2 linked regions of the Thermocoleostomius sinensis A174 genome follow. The protein of the gene in region 1 interacts with the protein of each later gene in a pairwise test. Links are inferred from orthologs where the notes say so. Each region holds a gene or a part of one and is shown on either strand. Other genes may lie near its edges. The genes, in order: dnaB and dnaA.

What was found.
Region 2: the proteins of dnaB (region 1) and dnaA interact in binary tests that used the Escherichia coli proteins (3 or more experiments, as listed by UniProt). The link is inferred for Thermocoleostomius sinensis A174 from one-to-one orthologs.

The regions. Positions count from the first base shown.
Region 1 is NZ_CP113797.1:3,748,472-3,756,417, reverse strand. The notes cover bases 1-2,879. They hold dnaB (replicative DNA helicase), read left to right. Parts: upstream 1-704; coding sequence 705-2,054; downstream 2,055-2,879. Other genes in these bases: sds (solanesyl diphosphate synthase), read right to left, coding at 2,230-2,879; OXH18_RS16250 (hypothetical protein), read left to right, coding at 122-487; OXH18_RS16255 (DUF4926 domain-containing protein), read left to right, coding at 1-118. Outside these bases: more of sds, read right to left, coding at 2,880-3,201; murI (glutamate racemase), read right to left, coding at 4,310-5,176; OXH18_RS16230 (hypothetical protein), read right to left, coding at 5,320-5,460; OXH18_RS16225 (cation:proton antiporter), read right to left, coding at 5,629-6,990; OXH18_RS16220 (MGMT family protein), read right to left, coding at 7,553-7,930. UniProt on the Escherichia coli protein: The main replicative DNA helicase, it participates in initiation and elongation during chromosome replication. Travels ahead of the DNA replisome, separating dsDNA into templates for DNA synthesis.
Region 2 is NZ_CP113797.1:2,274,293-2,282,243, forward strand. Bases 2,899-5,782 are described here. They hold dnaA (chromosomal replication initiator protein DnaA), read right to left. Parts: upstream 5,092-5,782; coding sequence 3,706-5,091; downstream 2,899-3,705. Other genes in these bases: OXH18_RS09895 (valine--pyruvate transaminase), read right to left, coding at 2,899-3,601; rnhA (ribonuclease HI), read right to left, coding at 5,512-5,782. In the rest of the region: OXH18_RS09885 (hypothetical protein), read left to right, coding at 1-561; OXH18_RS09890 (sensor histidine kinase), read left to right, coding at 628-1,845; more of OXH18_RS09895, read right to left, coding at 2,306-2,898; more of rnhA, read right to left, coding at 5,783-6,441; OXH18_RS09910 (spore photoproduct lyase family protein), read right to left, coding at 6,661-7,683. UniProt on the Escherichia coli protein: Plays an essential in the initiation and regulation of chromosomal replication. Binds in an ATP-dependent fashion to the origin of replication (oriC) to initiate formation of the DNA replication initiation complex once per cell cycle.

The sequences.
Region 1 (7,946 bases):
AAATGGGCAAACCTTTGAAGTCGAATTCATTCGCTCAGATGGCAAAACCACTGCTCTCTTGACCCTTGACCTCACCGATATTCAAAAAGTTAGATTAGAAACTCCCCCAGAAACTTAATTCATGACCAATCAACCTAAACCCAAACCCACAGTTCAAATGAATTTCAACGCCCCCGTCAATGCCGCCGCTGGCAACGTTGAGGGTGATATGAACATCTACGCTCAGGAACAAGACCTTGCCGAAGCCGCCGCCAAAATTCAGCAACTCCTTGCCCAACTCGCCCAAACCTACCCCAGCCCCACCGAACGCCAGATCGAAGCCGTCAAACGGGAAGCCAACCGCAACCCCCAATTCCGCGATCGTCTCCTGCAAGCCACCAAAGCCGGAGGGGTAGAAGCCATCAAACAAATTTTGGATTACATCTTCAAAAATCCTGTTGCCAGCGTCGTTGCCGAAGCCGTCAAAGCCTTTGTGGAAGCAGGATAACGAGAGGCATCTCTACACCGATCGTGCCAGTAGACTCCTTCAAAGGTTAATCGTATCTGAACAACTGACTTAAGAATCTAAAACATTCTGCCACTAACCCGAAAAACTGAACGGCTGGCACGCTACAATACACAGCACAACTCAGTTTATAGTATTTTTGTACCAATTTCTTTCTATTCGTTTCTCGCCACTCTAATCCTCAACCCTTAAACCTTTTATGGTGCAAGAACTTAACTTTCAGGGATATAACGATCGCCTGCCACCTCAAAATGTGGATGCAGAAGAAGCCATTTTGGGAGGCATTCTGTTAGATCCAGAGGCGATCGGGCGAGTGATGGAGATTTTGCGCCCGGAAGCGTTTTATATTAGTGCGCATCAGGAAATTTATCGAGCGGCTTTAACCCTGCAAACTCAAGGTCGCCCCACCGATCTGATGAGTGTCACCAGTTGGCTGCATGATCATGGCTTGCTGGATAAAGTGGGTGGACAAGGGCGCTTGGCAGACTTGGTCGATCGCACCATTAGCGCTGTCAATATTGACCAGTATGCGCAGTTAGTTACAGAGAAATATCTGCGGCGTCGGCTGATCCATGTGGGTACGGATGTCGCACAACTAGCCTACGATAATACGGCTTCTCTGGAAAAAATTCTGGATCAGGCTGAGCAGAAAATCTTCAACATTACCCAAGTACGAACCGGGCCAGGACTGATGGCCACAGCAGATATTCTGACCCAGACATTTTCGGATATTGAGCAGCGCCATTTGGGACTGGTGACGCCAGGAATTGCCTGCGGCTTTTATGACCTGGATGCAATGACGCAAGGGTTTCAGCGATCGGATTTAATTATTGCCGCTGGCCGCCCCGCAATGGGAAAAACTAGCCTTGTTCTCAATATTGCTCGCAACATTGCGGCCTTTCAAAAACTGCCGATCGCCATTTTCAGCCTAGAAATGTCGAAAGAACAGTTAGTGTATCGCCTGCTAGCCAGTGAATCGCGGATTGAAAGCGGTCGCCTGCGCTCGGGGCGGATTAGCCCGCATGAATGGGAAGCCTTGGGATCGGCGATCGATTTTATGTCGCGCTTGCCGATCTTCATCGACGATACGCCAAATATTTCGGTGATGGAAATGCGATCGAAGGCACGGCGCTTACAAGCAGAGAACGGTGGCGTGTTGGGGTTGGTGTTGATTGATTACTTGCAACTTATGGAAGGCGGCGGCGACAATCGCGTACAAGAACTCTCGAAAATTACACGATCGCTGAAAGGATTAGCCCGTGAATTGAGCGTTCCGGTCATTGCCCTGTCGCAACTGAGCCGAGGAGTGGAATCACGCACCAACAAACGCCCCATGATGTCGGATTTACGCGAAAGTGGTTCGATCGAACAAGACGCCGATTTGATCATGATGTTGTACCGCGAGGACTATTACGACCCCGACACCCCCGATCGCGGCTTAGCCGAAGTAATCATTGCTAAGCACCGTAATGGCCCGGTAGGAACGGTGAAATTATTGTTCGATCCACAATTTACGCAGTTTCGTAATCTAGCCGCTCCAGGACAGTAGATTTACCGGCGTTGCTGATCGGATGGATGAATCTCGTCAGGGCGTTTTGCGAATCGTCTTGACAGTTGGGAGCAAGGTTGGCAAATCATACCTGAATTCAGCAACGCCGATTTACCTAGCAACTCTTGGATTATATAGAGTAGTTGCCTACCCTACAGAGAATTTGAATCAGCGCTTAATAGAGCCGACTTAACACATAGTCTGCTAACTCAATCAAGGCTTGCCGACAGTCAGACGGCGGTAAATCGGTCAGGCTCTGCACGGCTTGTTGCGCATGATGGGAAGCCAATTGCCGCGATCGATTAATTCCCTGGCTATCTTCAACCAACGCAAGGGCTTGCTCGAGATCTCCCGCTTGGGCAAATTCCCGTTCAATCAACGTTTCCAGATATGGCTTTTCTTCTAGTGCATACAGCACCGGGGCGGTGAGATTGCCGCTTTTCAAATCAGACCCGGCTGGTTTCCCGAGTGAGTCGCTCGATCCGGTGAAGTCGAGAATATCATCGACAATTTGAAAGGCTAAGCCGATATGACGCCCATAGTCATACAGCTTGATTGCCATCTCTGGTGAAACACCGCTCAATACCCCCGCCGCTTTGGAGCTATTAGCCATCAGTGAGGCCGTTTTATAGTAGGTTTTCTCTAAATAGGCGTCGATCGACAACTGAGTATCATAGCGATTTAACCCCTGCTGGATCTCGCCCTCGGCATAGTCTTTGATGACTTCCGAGAGCAGCTTCACCACCGTTAAATTGTCCAAATTAGCCAGATACCAAGACGCTTGAGCAAACAGGAAATCCCCTGCTAAAACCGCAACGCGATTGCCAAAGCTGGTATGAACCGTGGGAACGCCGCGCCGCAACTCCGATTCATCAATAATGTCATCATGCACCAAACTAGCTGTGTGGATCATCTCTGTCAGTTCTGCTAACCGACGATGCTTTGGTGTAATATCTTGGTTTGGCATGGTCGCTCGCGAGATTAGCAGGACGATCGCGGGCCTCAGCCGTTTTCCTCCCGCTCCAAATAAATGCTCGGCAGCGGCATAGAGTATGGGGTGACGAGCACCAACTAACTGCTTGAGGTTCTCTGTGAGTAGACGCAAATCTGCTTCAATCGAGGAGAAGAGCGAGGTGGCTGAGGTCATGGATAAGCTGACTCTGGCGTTAAGTTACGAAATTTTACATAATCTTACACTTATTCTAAGCTAACGCTCCGACATCAGGCGCATGTCTTCCTCGGAGTTTTTAAATAGCTGCAACGAGCGATCGGTCAAAAACACCGTTTTCTGCCCTTCAGCAAGAGTTTTATACGAAATTAGTCGGTTCAAAAAATCTTAGTCTGTTTCCGCCTCATCTTAGTTTTTAGTGAACAAGAATTGAATAATTACCGATCGATCAATCCGATCGATCAATCTGTCACCCTGATTTTCTAGCCCGCTTTGGCATACTGTTATCTTTTATACAAAAAACAAAACGTTAGACGGCTTCTATCCCTCAGTAAGGTTTAGAAACGGTGAGAATTGATTTATCCTTCAATCGCAGCAGGGCGCGAATCTAGCGATTTATACTTATCTAATATTGACGACTAAAAAAACCTGCAAAAAGTACGGAAATACCCCCTCGAAGCAGGAATCAATGTGTTAGTCTATAACTAAGGATTTCAAAATTTCATACATTCAGCGCGGGTAGAGCAGTAAGGTCTTGAGGTGCTGATGCGACGGTATGAGAGCGAGACACTTCTCAGTTTGAGAGGCTTATCCGTTCTCTGTTGGCTGAGCAAGCTTTGATTGCGATCGAAGCTTGGGTTGGGTATTGGTGTTCCTGACATCGCCACAACTCTGTAGAGGCTCAGTGTCAGTTGCCTCAGGCTAAGGTGCTGGGAGCTTTGTCGTTCAGGCATCCATTTAGTTTGTCTGTGTTTCTGCCTACGGTTCTGTGCGTGCATTGTTGTGTGAGTTTTGAAACTCCACTGCATTCTGCTACCTAGCCCTCTTATCTTCTGCTTGGATCTGCACTATGGCTTACGACCCCATTCCTTTTATCATTCCTATTCTGGCGACTGGATATGTGCTGGCAGTGTATCTCCTTCTACGATTAGCTCAACGATCGTCAAGAATTTGACTTGATCTACCTTCCTGTTAAAGATTCAGTCAATACTCATAACACAGCAAGTGAAATTGTAGGAATATTCTTTGAATGAATTATTCGATGAATTAGACTATGATTCGCTTGCTGTTTTTGGCCAAGCATCTGTCACCGCACAACCTGGGATAAGTCGGTAATATTAACCTGTTCTACACTGGGAACACAACCTAGCCACTGCACCGATAATTGAGCAAATGTAGTAGCGCATCCACTGACATAAAACTGAGTTGGTAAGGCGGCACGAGTATTGCGTAGTCCCAATAGTTCCAATTCTTGAGCGGCGGCTTGAATCACATGCACCGCCGGATCTAGCAACCGTACCGATCGCGGTAGGATCGATCGAATCACCGGAGCTAGATGGGGGTAGTGGGTACAGCCATAGATCAGAGTATCAATTTGCTGTTCTAGTAAGGGCTGCAAGTACTCCTTGGCGACTCGGTAGGTATAGGGATCATGAATGCGATTATTTTCAACTAGCGGTACAAACTCTGGACAGCCAACCTGCCAAACATTTACCGCCGGATTAATTTCCAAAATGGCCTGGCGAAAGGCGTTGCTTTTGGCGGTGGCCGGGGTGGCAATCACCCCAATGCGCTTGCCCTGCTGTACGGCGGCTCGGGCTCCTGGCAAAATGACGCCCAAGATGGGAATCGGGAACTCCGATCGTACGGTCTCTAGGGCCAGAGCCGATCCGGTGTGACAGGCCATAATCACCATCTTGACGCCCTGTTGTAGCATCCAATTTAAGATTTCGCGGACGAACTGTAGAATTTCTGCCTGTGATCGAATGCCATAGGGAAGGCGGGCCGTATCGCCAAAGTAAAGGATCGATTCGTTGGGCAGTTGACGGTAGACCTCTCTTAGCACGGTGAGTCCACCCACGCCGCTGTCAAAAATTCCAATTCTGGCTCGTTGTCGTTCAGTAGAAGCAACGATGGGAAATTGAACATTGGCATTGTGGCGAGCATGATTCATCCCCCCAGGGACAACTGTAGGCTCAACAACCTGAGACAACGACATGGACTGTGGACTTTCAGGTGAAGAATGGTTAGAGACTGGAATCTGCATCAGCAAAAGCTCGAAACACGTAAGAGCAGTAGGGAACTCGGTTGGCAAAATTATAGGCGCTGCTTTCGTTTGTCCAAAGTACCCAGAGGACAGCTAAACGATCGCCCACTCTGGCTGAAGAATAAACCCTCTGGAGAAGACAGCAGCCGTTGGTCAAACTCATTGACAGTAGAACCATGCGCTGGTGACACATAGAACCGTTGCTGAATCTTACTCTACCTATAGAGCATATTCATGAGCGATGAGTCTAGCACAAACTTTCTCAAGGAAACCATAATCGCGGAATCAGTTAGTGCAAATGATGAGTTTTGCCTTTCCCCTGCCCAAGCATGTCATTTCTTAATCTTGGCAACATGGGACTAGTCTGACTCTTGCAGCGTTTCCATGCCTTCAGGTGCTTCCTGGAAAACCAAGCGTAGCAGTGGTGGAGCCAAGAACGTGGTCAAAATTACCATCACGATAATGGCGGCGTTAAGCGACTCGGATAGAACCCCCGTTGCGGCTCCGACTCCGGCAAACACCAAGCCCACTTCACCTCGTGGAATCATGCCAATGCCGATCGCCAATCGATTCACCTTCTCTTGTCCGAAGACCGCTAACCCAGTGACCACTTTACCGATGATGGCCACCATCACCAAAAAGGTGGCGATAATTAATCCTTCGCGATTGGCCGGATTAAATGGATTTAATACACTGACATCGGTTTGTGCACCCACTACCACAAAGAAGATGGGGACTAACATGTCGGCAATGGGAATCACCTGTTCTTCGATTTCCTTGCGCTTATCTGTTTCTGCCAACACCAGCCCTGCGGCAAAGGCTCCTAAAATGGCTTCCAGTTGAATCGCGGCTCCAATGTAGGCCAGTACAAAGGCAAAAATTAGCGCCGGTAAAATTAACTGACCTCGAGTTTTTAGGCGATCGACCAGTGCCACAAAATAGGGGCTGAGGAATCGTCCAATTAAAATAGAACCCACCAAAAATACCGTAGCGCCCACAATCAGAAAAATCACATTGGCGATGACAATTTCTCCGGTTTTAGCCAAGCTCGATACAACAGCCAAAACAATAATCCCCAGGACATCATCTAATACCGCTGCGCCGATGATAATTTGTCCTTCCCGGGAAGTTAAACGCTGAATTTCGGAGAGTACCTTGGCTGTAATTCCGATACTGGTTGCTGTCAGCGCGGCTCCTGCAAAAATGGCTGGTACGGCTGGTACGCCAAATAGAGCAATTAGCCCCGTTGTGCCTAACGCAAACGGAACAACCACTCCCACGATCGCCACGGCCGCTGCCTGTGGACCTACTCGAATCAGTTCTCCAAGATCAGACTCTAATCCAATTTCAAATAGCAGGATAATGACGCCAATTTCGGAGAGGACTGAAATCACTTCATGAATTGAATCGGCAACATGGGGCGTGACTTCAGGAACTAGTCCTGCTGTTGTTTGCAGAAAACTCAGAATCATTGAATGGGCTTCTCCGCCTTCTGCTGGAAAAACCAGTAAATTCAAGGCAGAAATTCCAACCACTACCCCTCCAATTAGTTCACCTAACACAGGAGGAAGGTTAATGCGAGCACACAGTTCTCCGATTAGCTTGGAGGATAAGTAGATGACTACTAAACTGAGTAATACACCTGCCAGAATAGTTGGCCCAGCTTGAGCTTCGGCCGCAGCCAGCAAAGGAATTGGAAAAGCAATAGGAAAGATAGGCATTGTTGAAATTGTGGAAATCAACGAGGTTGTTCCAGGGGTGAGGTCAACCATGTATCGTGTTTTTAACGAAAGCTATCCTGTCTAATGTACAGGTTTCTTTACACAATGAGGAGTAGTTTAAGCGTTAAACGAGAGAATTTTGGAGCAATTAACTACACAATTGTTAATCTTGAGAATTTTCAATGATCAAACTGCCGAATGATGATTTTGATGATTTCAACGCCTAATTTCAATCATCAAGGAGGCTGATTGACCTATCTGTTGCGTCAATGCAGATAGGGAATAGAATAGAGGCACAACTAAAAAGTTGCAAAGTAAGGTTGCATTATTTTTCGTTTCGTTACATCTCATTGGCTTAATTGTTTTAGCTACGCTCACTCGCCGTATAACAAGGGTAAGCTGTTCCCTGCCAGGATTTCATGATACGCTCGACGGTTATGCATGGTGTCTTCATCCTCCATGCGGCTGCCTTAACAATTGCGATCGCGCTTGCTTTCAGTGGTGCTGACCATCGGTCTCGGTTCAGCTACCGGGCAAGGCTTGTCTTATTTTCGGCCGAGGTTCAAAGTTGGCTAGCTCCGCCGCGTCCCACTCGCTCTTCCCATCCTTCTCGCATGTCTGGTTGCCAATCTGGTTGCCAGCGATAGCGGTGAAGGTTTATTTTGCCATCGGGGCTAAATTCAATGCCTTCTTGTTCCAGGAGCGATCGCTGCAAATATTCTGTGCCATAGCGAAAGGGAGAGGTAGAGATTTCTCCTTTTGCATTAATGACTCGATGCCACGGAATATCGGGCGATTGCGGGTCTACTTTGTAGAGAGCATAGCCAACCAAACGCGCTTGTCTTGGTAGGTTGGCAAGTTCAGCGACTTGTCCATAGGTAGCCACTTTACCACTCGGAATTTGCCGTACTACAGCATAAATCAAGTTGTAGGTGGACATAGGCTGAGATAGGTTG
Region 2 (7,951 bases), 1.5 Mb from region 1 along the record:
CTTCCCGCCACAGAACCTGCCTCTATCCCAAGCGAATTGCTGGCTTCTGATGGCAATTTGGCCTTGTCTAAAACCACCACTGCTTTTCCTTCCCAGTATGAATTTGTCGATGCGGCTGGGTTTCTCTCGTTGGGGGTGCAGTTTAATCCAGCCACCTACTACCAAAAATATGCTCGGGTTTCAGGAGACTACGATCGGGATTATCTAGATTTTCAAATTACTGGCGTCCAAGAACAAGCACTACAAGCTTTGCTGCAATATACCCAACAACAGCAAGTGCCAGTGGTATTCGTTAACTTGCCGATGACCGATGAATATCTAGATGCCACTCGCAGAGGATACGAGCAACAGTTTCAAGCGTACATGATCCGTCTAAGCTTACAGCAGCCAGGACTTTCCTTTCATGATCTCAGCGAAGCCTGGCTAACGAACTATGAGTATTTCTCCGACCCAAGCCATCTAAATCGCTATGGCGCTTATGCCGTTTCCCAGCGGCTGGCCCAAGATCCACGTATTGCCTGGCCACAGTCGGTCAATACAAATAAAGAACCGCTAGACTAGTGAGATTGGATCAAAACTTGGTTTGATCACCTGACTATACTTCTACGATTGCTCTAGCTTCACGACATGACAGATTTTGCTCAATTGTTAACAGAGCGCTCTGAGACGATTACCAATCAGTGGATTGAAGCCGTGAGTAGCGATCGGCAGATTCAATCGACTGAAAACCTTTCTCGAACTGCCATTCGCGATCACATTCCGCACGTACTCAAGGCCTTGGCCACTGTATTGTCTCACAAACAAGACAGCGACATCGCGACCATTGCTCAAGCGAGTCTACAGCACGGCACCTTGCGCGCCGAACAAGGATTTGATCCAGCCGAAATTACGCGAGAGTATCATCTTCTGCGCTCCACAATATTGAGTACCTTGCGAACGGACCTGCTACAGGGTACGCCAGAAGAACTGTTTCGAGCCATGTCGTTGATTAATGCAGTCGTTGATACGGCGATCGCCCAATGCTTCAAAAGCTACATGCAAGAGCGCTTGCGAGAACTAGAACAGCTTCAAAATCAACTAACCCTAACTAATCAAGAATTAAATCGGTTGATTCGAGCCAGTCAAGAAAATCTGGCTATGTTGGCCCATGAACTGAAAACGCCGCTGAACTCAATTATTGGCTACTCTGACTTATTTTTGCGGCAACAGCGCCAGTCAGAAATGCGAGATACAGTTGCCAGTTTAGAGCACATCGAGCGAGTGTTGCGGAACGGTCGTAAACTGTTGCGTTTAATTAACGATGTGCTGGAACTGTCTCGCTGCGATGCAGGTAGGATGACGCTGCAACTTGCTGAGACAGATGTAGATGCAATCATTGCATCTGTCCTGGAAACTGTGCATCCCCTAGCTGATTCGCGTGGGTTAGAGCTTGTGATGGACTGCAACTTGGCACCCAAACAAGTGACTGTTGATTCGCTGCGACTACAACAAATTCTCACCAACCTAGTGAGCAACGCGATTCGCTACACTGTTACAGGTAGCGTAACTATCTATGCTCGCTCGATTGGCTCTAGTGAGTGGGAAGTTTCGGTAACAGACACAGGTATTGGCATTCCTCCTGATGATCAAACTCGCATCTTTGATCCATTCGTACAACTGCGTTCTTCAGAATCTCTGGTTGCATCAGACGGCACAGGATTGGGCTTGGCGATCGTTGCTCGGTTGGTGAACCTAATGCAAGGTAGGATTAGCCTAACATCTCAAGTTGGCATTGGCACCACGGTCACTGTTGTCTTACCCATTGAAGTACGGCAACCAGAAGACGCAACTGCCTCAACGGTATAGTAATACCTGAAGTTAAGATTGTGACTACTTGCTCTATATCCGCGCTCTGTGTCCACAAATTGAGGAAAAATCCTCGCCCATGTTGATAGAGGGATTGAGGGTGAGGGTTGCTGATCTGGAATTAGACAGTCCCAGGTCAAGTCCTGTCATCAGCTTTCAGACACTAATGTTCGTATTAATGTGAAGGCTCTAGATTCCGTTTTTTGTTATCAAAATTTTTGTTGTCAAAGTATATACCCTCAGCTAGAGACTAGCTGAGGGCAGCTTTCGATATAGAGTTTGGGCTATAGGGGGTTCAATGTATTACTACTTACTTTATCTGTATTTTGCTTCTATTCCATCAAGAAATCATGAAGCAAGCTAGAAAAAGAGTAAAATCTACCACAAGATGGATGGACTACAATCGATTTTCTCCCTATAGCGTCTTAAAAAGATTGTAACCACAGCAATTGAATGCTCCCTACATCCCCGCTTTGACTGGGACGTTTGCCGTGCAATAGATTCGTTCAACCACTTGAGCCAAGCGCTGCATAGCCGTAGCAAGCTCCTCATCCGTGGCAGTGAGGCTAATGCGCAAGCACTGACGAGTGTGGTCCCAGTCCTCCTGCAATCCGGGGAAAAAAGCACTACCCGGAACCGGAATTACCCCGACTTGCTTCAAACTCTGATACAACTCCCAGTCAGTAATGGGCAACTCGTCTAGCCACAGCCAAGCAAAAATTGCGCCTTCGCCCCGGTGGAGATACCAGGGTAAATCTGTGGGCATGGCAGCCTCCAGAGCGGTTTCCAGAACGGTGAACTTAGCTTGGTAATAAAGGCGAATCACTTGCGTGGAAATGTCCGCTAACGCACCCGATCGAATAGCTCGAGCGGCGATCGCTTGTCCATAGCGGGACGAGTGAATGCACAGATTGGTCTGAAAAGCCTCCAGCACTTGAATGATTCGTTCATCGCCAATGGCAATTCCTAAGCGTTCACCGGGCAATCCCGCTTTCGATAAGCTCATGCAATGGACGATATTGCTGCCAAACACGGGCGTCATTGGGGTAAAATTGAGGGCTGGGAACGGCGGAGCGTAGGCTGAATCCACTAGCACGGGTACGTTGTAGCGATTAGACAGCGCGGTGATTTGCTTCACCTCTTCATCTGATACCACATTTCCCGTGGGATTGCAGGGACGAGAAAACAGCACAAATCCAGTCGATTCATTCACCTCCAACTGGCTGAAGTCGGGACGATACTTAAAACGGTGTTGAGTTTCATTGCGATCGATCGTTGGTTTATAGGCTTTCAGTGCTTCAGCAATCAGGGTTACGCCGCCATAGCCTGTATAGTCGGGGCTGAGAGGCAAAACAATTTGCTTCAACCTGCCTTCTGCGGTGTAGCCTCCCAGCGCATTGGCTGCAAAAAAGTAAAGCGCTTGGCTGCCGGCTGTAATCAGCACATTGCGATCGGTTAGATTCAAACCATAGCGCTGATTAAAATCGGCTGCCACGGCTGCAATCAACGGCTGATAACCCTGACTCGACCCATAGCGACACACCACTTCGCCGTATTCAGGGCTGGCCAATAACTCTGCTGTACACTCTCGCCACAGTCGCTCTACTTCCGGCAAAATTACCGGATTGCCCGCACTCAAATTAATGAAATCCTGCCCGTGACCAGATCGGAGCGTTTCAATGATGTCCTTCATGATCGCCCGCACTCCAGTTAGGTGGGTCATGCGATCGCCAAATTGAGTTAGAGCCGGGTTCATAGGAGGGTTGAGGGTTGAGAATTAAGAGTTGAGGGATGGGCCATCATGCCATGAAAAAAGCATAGAGGATAAACGGGAAAATGTAGGGAACTATTATCTACGGGTTATTTACGGGGGTGTTTTTGGGCTTGGCTAGAAACGCTGATTCGATCGCTTAACTGGCGCAAATTTCTAGCTAGGTCAGGATCGGTCTCCTTCTGTTGCGAAATTTTCTCGCAGCTATACATTACCGTAGTGTGATCCTTACCGCCAAAAACTTCACCAATTTTGGGCAAACTTAAATCTGTATGTTGCCGCATGAGATACATCCCGATCTGCCGTGCCACGCTGATTTCGCGCCGCCGAGAACTGCCCTTGAGGTCTTCGATTGACACACCATAGACTTCAGTGATCGCCTTGAGTACCGTATCAGGAGAAGCCTCTACCTGATCGCTAGGAGGATTCAAGACGGGGGCAATATTTTCTACCGTCATGGGTAGACCCGAAATTGAGGTATAGGCCACAGCGCGAATCAGGGCCCCTTCTAGCTCACGGATATTCGAGGTGTAACCATTGGCAATATATTCAATCACCTCGCGCGGCAGGCGCATATTCTCGTATTCGGCTTTCTTTTGCAAAATGGCCATTCGGGTTTCCAAGTCCGGTGGCTGAATATCGGCAATCAACCCCATCGAGAAGCGAGAGCAAAGCCGTTCTTGTAAGCGAGGAATGTGATTTGGAGGACGATCGGACGCCAGCACTACCTGTTTTCCTGCTTCATGTAACGTATTGAACGTGTGGAAAAATTCTTCCTGTGTATACTCCTTTCCTTCAATGAACTGAATATCGTCCACTAGTAGTACATCCACCGCGCGGTAATGTTCCCGAAAGCTCTGCATACTGTCTTTGCGAATGGCTGAAATCAGATCATTGGTGAACTGCTCAGTCGAGACGTAAAAGATCTTGGAATTGGCGTCAATTTCTAAGCGATAGTGCCCGATCGCCTGCATCAGATGAGTTTTGCCCAACCCCACTCCGCCACAGAGAAACAAAGGATTGAATTCACGTCCGGGTGATTCGGCTACGGCCAACGAAGCAGCATGGGCCATGCGGTTATTTGCCCCTACCACGAACCGTGAAAACACATATTTGGGATTCAGTTCCGTCTGTCTCAGCTTTTGCAGACTCGCTTGACCTACAGGTGGCACTTCCGCAGGCAATGGCCACAGCATCTCATTGCCCTCTGAGGAACCACCTACTTCGGTTTCTGGTTTCACCGTAATTTGAATTTCTACAGCATGACCCAGAATCTCCTGCGTGACCTCGGCGATCGTTTTGACATAGTACTTTTGCAGCCAGTTACGGGCAAATGGATTGGGGGTGCAAATGACGAGACAATGGTCGTCTAAGCGCTCAGCAGCGGCCGGTTTAATCCAGGTTTCGAAGGTAGGACGACTCAGTTGAAGCTCTAACCGCTCCAACACCTGATTCCAGAGATTTTCCAGGGTCATGTCCACTACTCACCTCGATCCCGAATTGTCACAGGGTAGACTCAACTTACAACTAGTAACCAGCCCAACAAGGAAACCGCTAGGGATAGCGGCGAGATCAAGCGGTGGTCAACGCAAGATGAATGTGCTGAACGTTGCTTTTTCTTAACACCGTCGATTTCTCAGCCATTTACTTCTAAGAACTGGCCAAGAAGTTTACTCTAGATGTTGCGTATAGAATGCCATATAAATTTCAATCTGGTTATTTTCTCCGAACAAAGTAATTGGAGAAATATTAAATGAAAGGTTAAGTACTGAAGGACAAAGGATAGAGGGGAAATCAAGAGACAAAACTTCGAGGCTAGACAGGCAGTTCCAGCCGTTGTTTCCGTTAGCCGTTAGCTCTGACTAGCCTTCATCCGTTAGCCCTTGCCCTCAGCCCTAATCTACTCGTTCAAGTTGCCACAGAATCTGGTTGCCTTCTCGACGCACCCGCGAGACAACCCAATTTCGCCAAACCCAGTTATCACCACGACTGGTAACAGCGCTGGCATTGACATCCATTAAATCGGCCAGTTCGGAACTGGTAATGAGGTATCCTTGGCGAGCAATTTCGTCTGCCATGTGCAGGGTTTCCACCAAATTTCGGAGTTGCGTTACCCTGACTTCGCGTGGCAAATCTGATGCGTCAGCGATGGAAGAAGCGGTGGAGTCTATCATGGCTGAACTAGAGGCGATGAGTGCATGGCGATCGTGATTACCTTCGTCAGAGGATTGTATCGCCTTCGACTGAATTCCGTCAGTGGCGTGGGTATCTTTTTCTAGAACTGATTCTGAACCGGAAGTGTTTGGCATGGAAGCAGACCCCGCTGTCACCCAATGGAGGTGCTGATGCAAGGCTGGAGTTTGCCCAAGTGCAAAAGCGCGGGCAATTGCATCACAGCGATCGTTACCTACGTCTCCGGAGTGCCCTCTGACATATTCCCAGGTTGGAACAATGCCACTAGCACGTAGTTGATTCATCAAACTATCCAGGGTTTGCCAAAGGTCTTGGTTAAGAACGGGTTTACCAGTCGAAGTCTTCCAAGCCTTGCTTTTCCAGTTTTTTATCCACTGGGTGACGCCATTTTTGACGTATTCGCTGTCGGTATAGAGGGTAACAGGTTCTGTCTGATTCGCCTGGCAGAGAAATTCAAGGGCGGCGATCGCCGCTTGCATCTCCATACGGTTATTAGTGGTTTGATGGGCGGCTCCTCCAAGTTCGTGAATCGAGCCATCCCTGAAATAAACAACCGTTCCCCAGCCGCCGGGTCCGGGATTGCCAGAACACGCGCCATCGGTATAGATTTTGTGGATTGAGCGATTCGTCATGCAATTATGTTCACTGAGTTACGTTCGTTTGAACCTCCTGAACTATTAACTATGGCTTAAAGTTGGCAAAGATCACTAGCTGATTGACTGACCCAACTGGATTCCCCTCACCCTCAATCCCTCTTTCATAGCCGGAGAATGATATTGAAACCCCCTCCATCATTTCGATTCCCCTGTTCCCCGATGGGAGCAGGAGTTGGGGGATGAGGGGGGACAGAGTTAGGTCCAGTACAAAATTTGTGCTTGAGGGAAGCGCCGATCGATCTCGCGCTCAAAGAATTGACGTAGCGCTTTCATCGTGCTGGAATCGTACACATACTTAATACCGCCGAACTTGTTGCGCTTAACACTGCGCTGGGTTTCGTCCATATCCAGCTTACTGTTGGGATACCACTGGTTTAGCACGTCCTTAGAACCGGGCGTAAAGCGATGAGAAATCAACTCCACGGTTAAGTCACAATCAAAGTCGATTGCCTGACTCACCTCATCTAGCAATTCCGTGTAGTGGGTTTGCCAATGTTCGATCGCCATAATGGGTGCGATTACAAGTCCGATCGGATAGCCACCTCCTCCTTGCTGACGGGGCAACCCCAGCTTTCGTAAGGCTTGTAGGCGCTGGGGAACAGAGGCAGTGCCGCCTTCTAGTTGCTTAGAGATAACCGCAGCATTGACGCTAACTCGGCAGCGCGTGTGTCCATTGTGCGGCAAGTCTAATAATTCATCTACCTGATCAAACTTGGAGACCCAACGCAAGTAACCCTCTTTGCGAGTTCCGAAATAGCGAACACACTCAGCCAAACTGCCGGTCAGATGCTCAATACCCAATGGATCAGTGTAGCAACTGACTTCAAATGAGGTGGGCTGTCCCGATCGCTCATAGTTTGCTAAGTTTGCCAACGTCTGTGGTAGATTGGCAAACACCCGAATGACAGGTGGGCCTTGCAAGCTACCTGCTAAATAACAGTATTGACAGTGGGCTGGGCAACCTTCCGCCACATGAAACTGCCAATCTGCCGAAGGGGGAATGGGGCTAAGTTTGAAACTGCTCGGAGGAGCCGTCACGACTGCCAACGTGCGCTTGGAAATCCTGTAAGTCTCACGTTCAGTTTCGCCACGTAGCCCCGTCAAACGATTGCGCGGCAACTCTTCAATCGGCAAATTCAATGATCGCACTCGCGACAAGATCTGTTGTCCCCACGGCTCATCGAGTGCGGCTGGCGTTACTACAACGCGCTCTGGCATCCACAACCGCGTTTTGCGAGTGTTAGCTTCTGTTACCCGATCACTTACGTGAGTATTCGGTTGTATTGGTAATGAAGAAGTCGTTTCAGATCTAGTTTGGGATTTAACTACTGAATCAGTTGTGGAGTCTGTTGAAAGGGTGGGTGGGGTAAACACAACATTCCGAACTCATGCTTCAGTTCTCATTGTGGCGTGAAGTTCGATCGCAAATAGTCCTTCTATAGAGCGGGTTCTACTCTATCATTAGTAGCGTTATTGCGATCGGGTA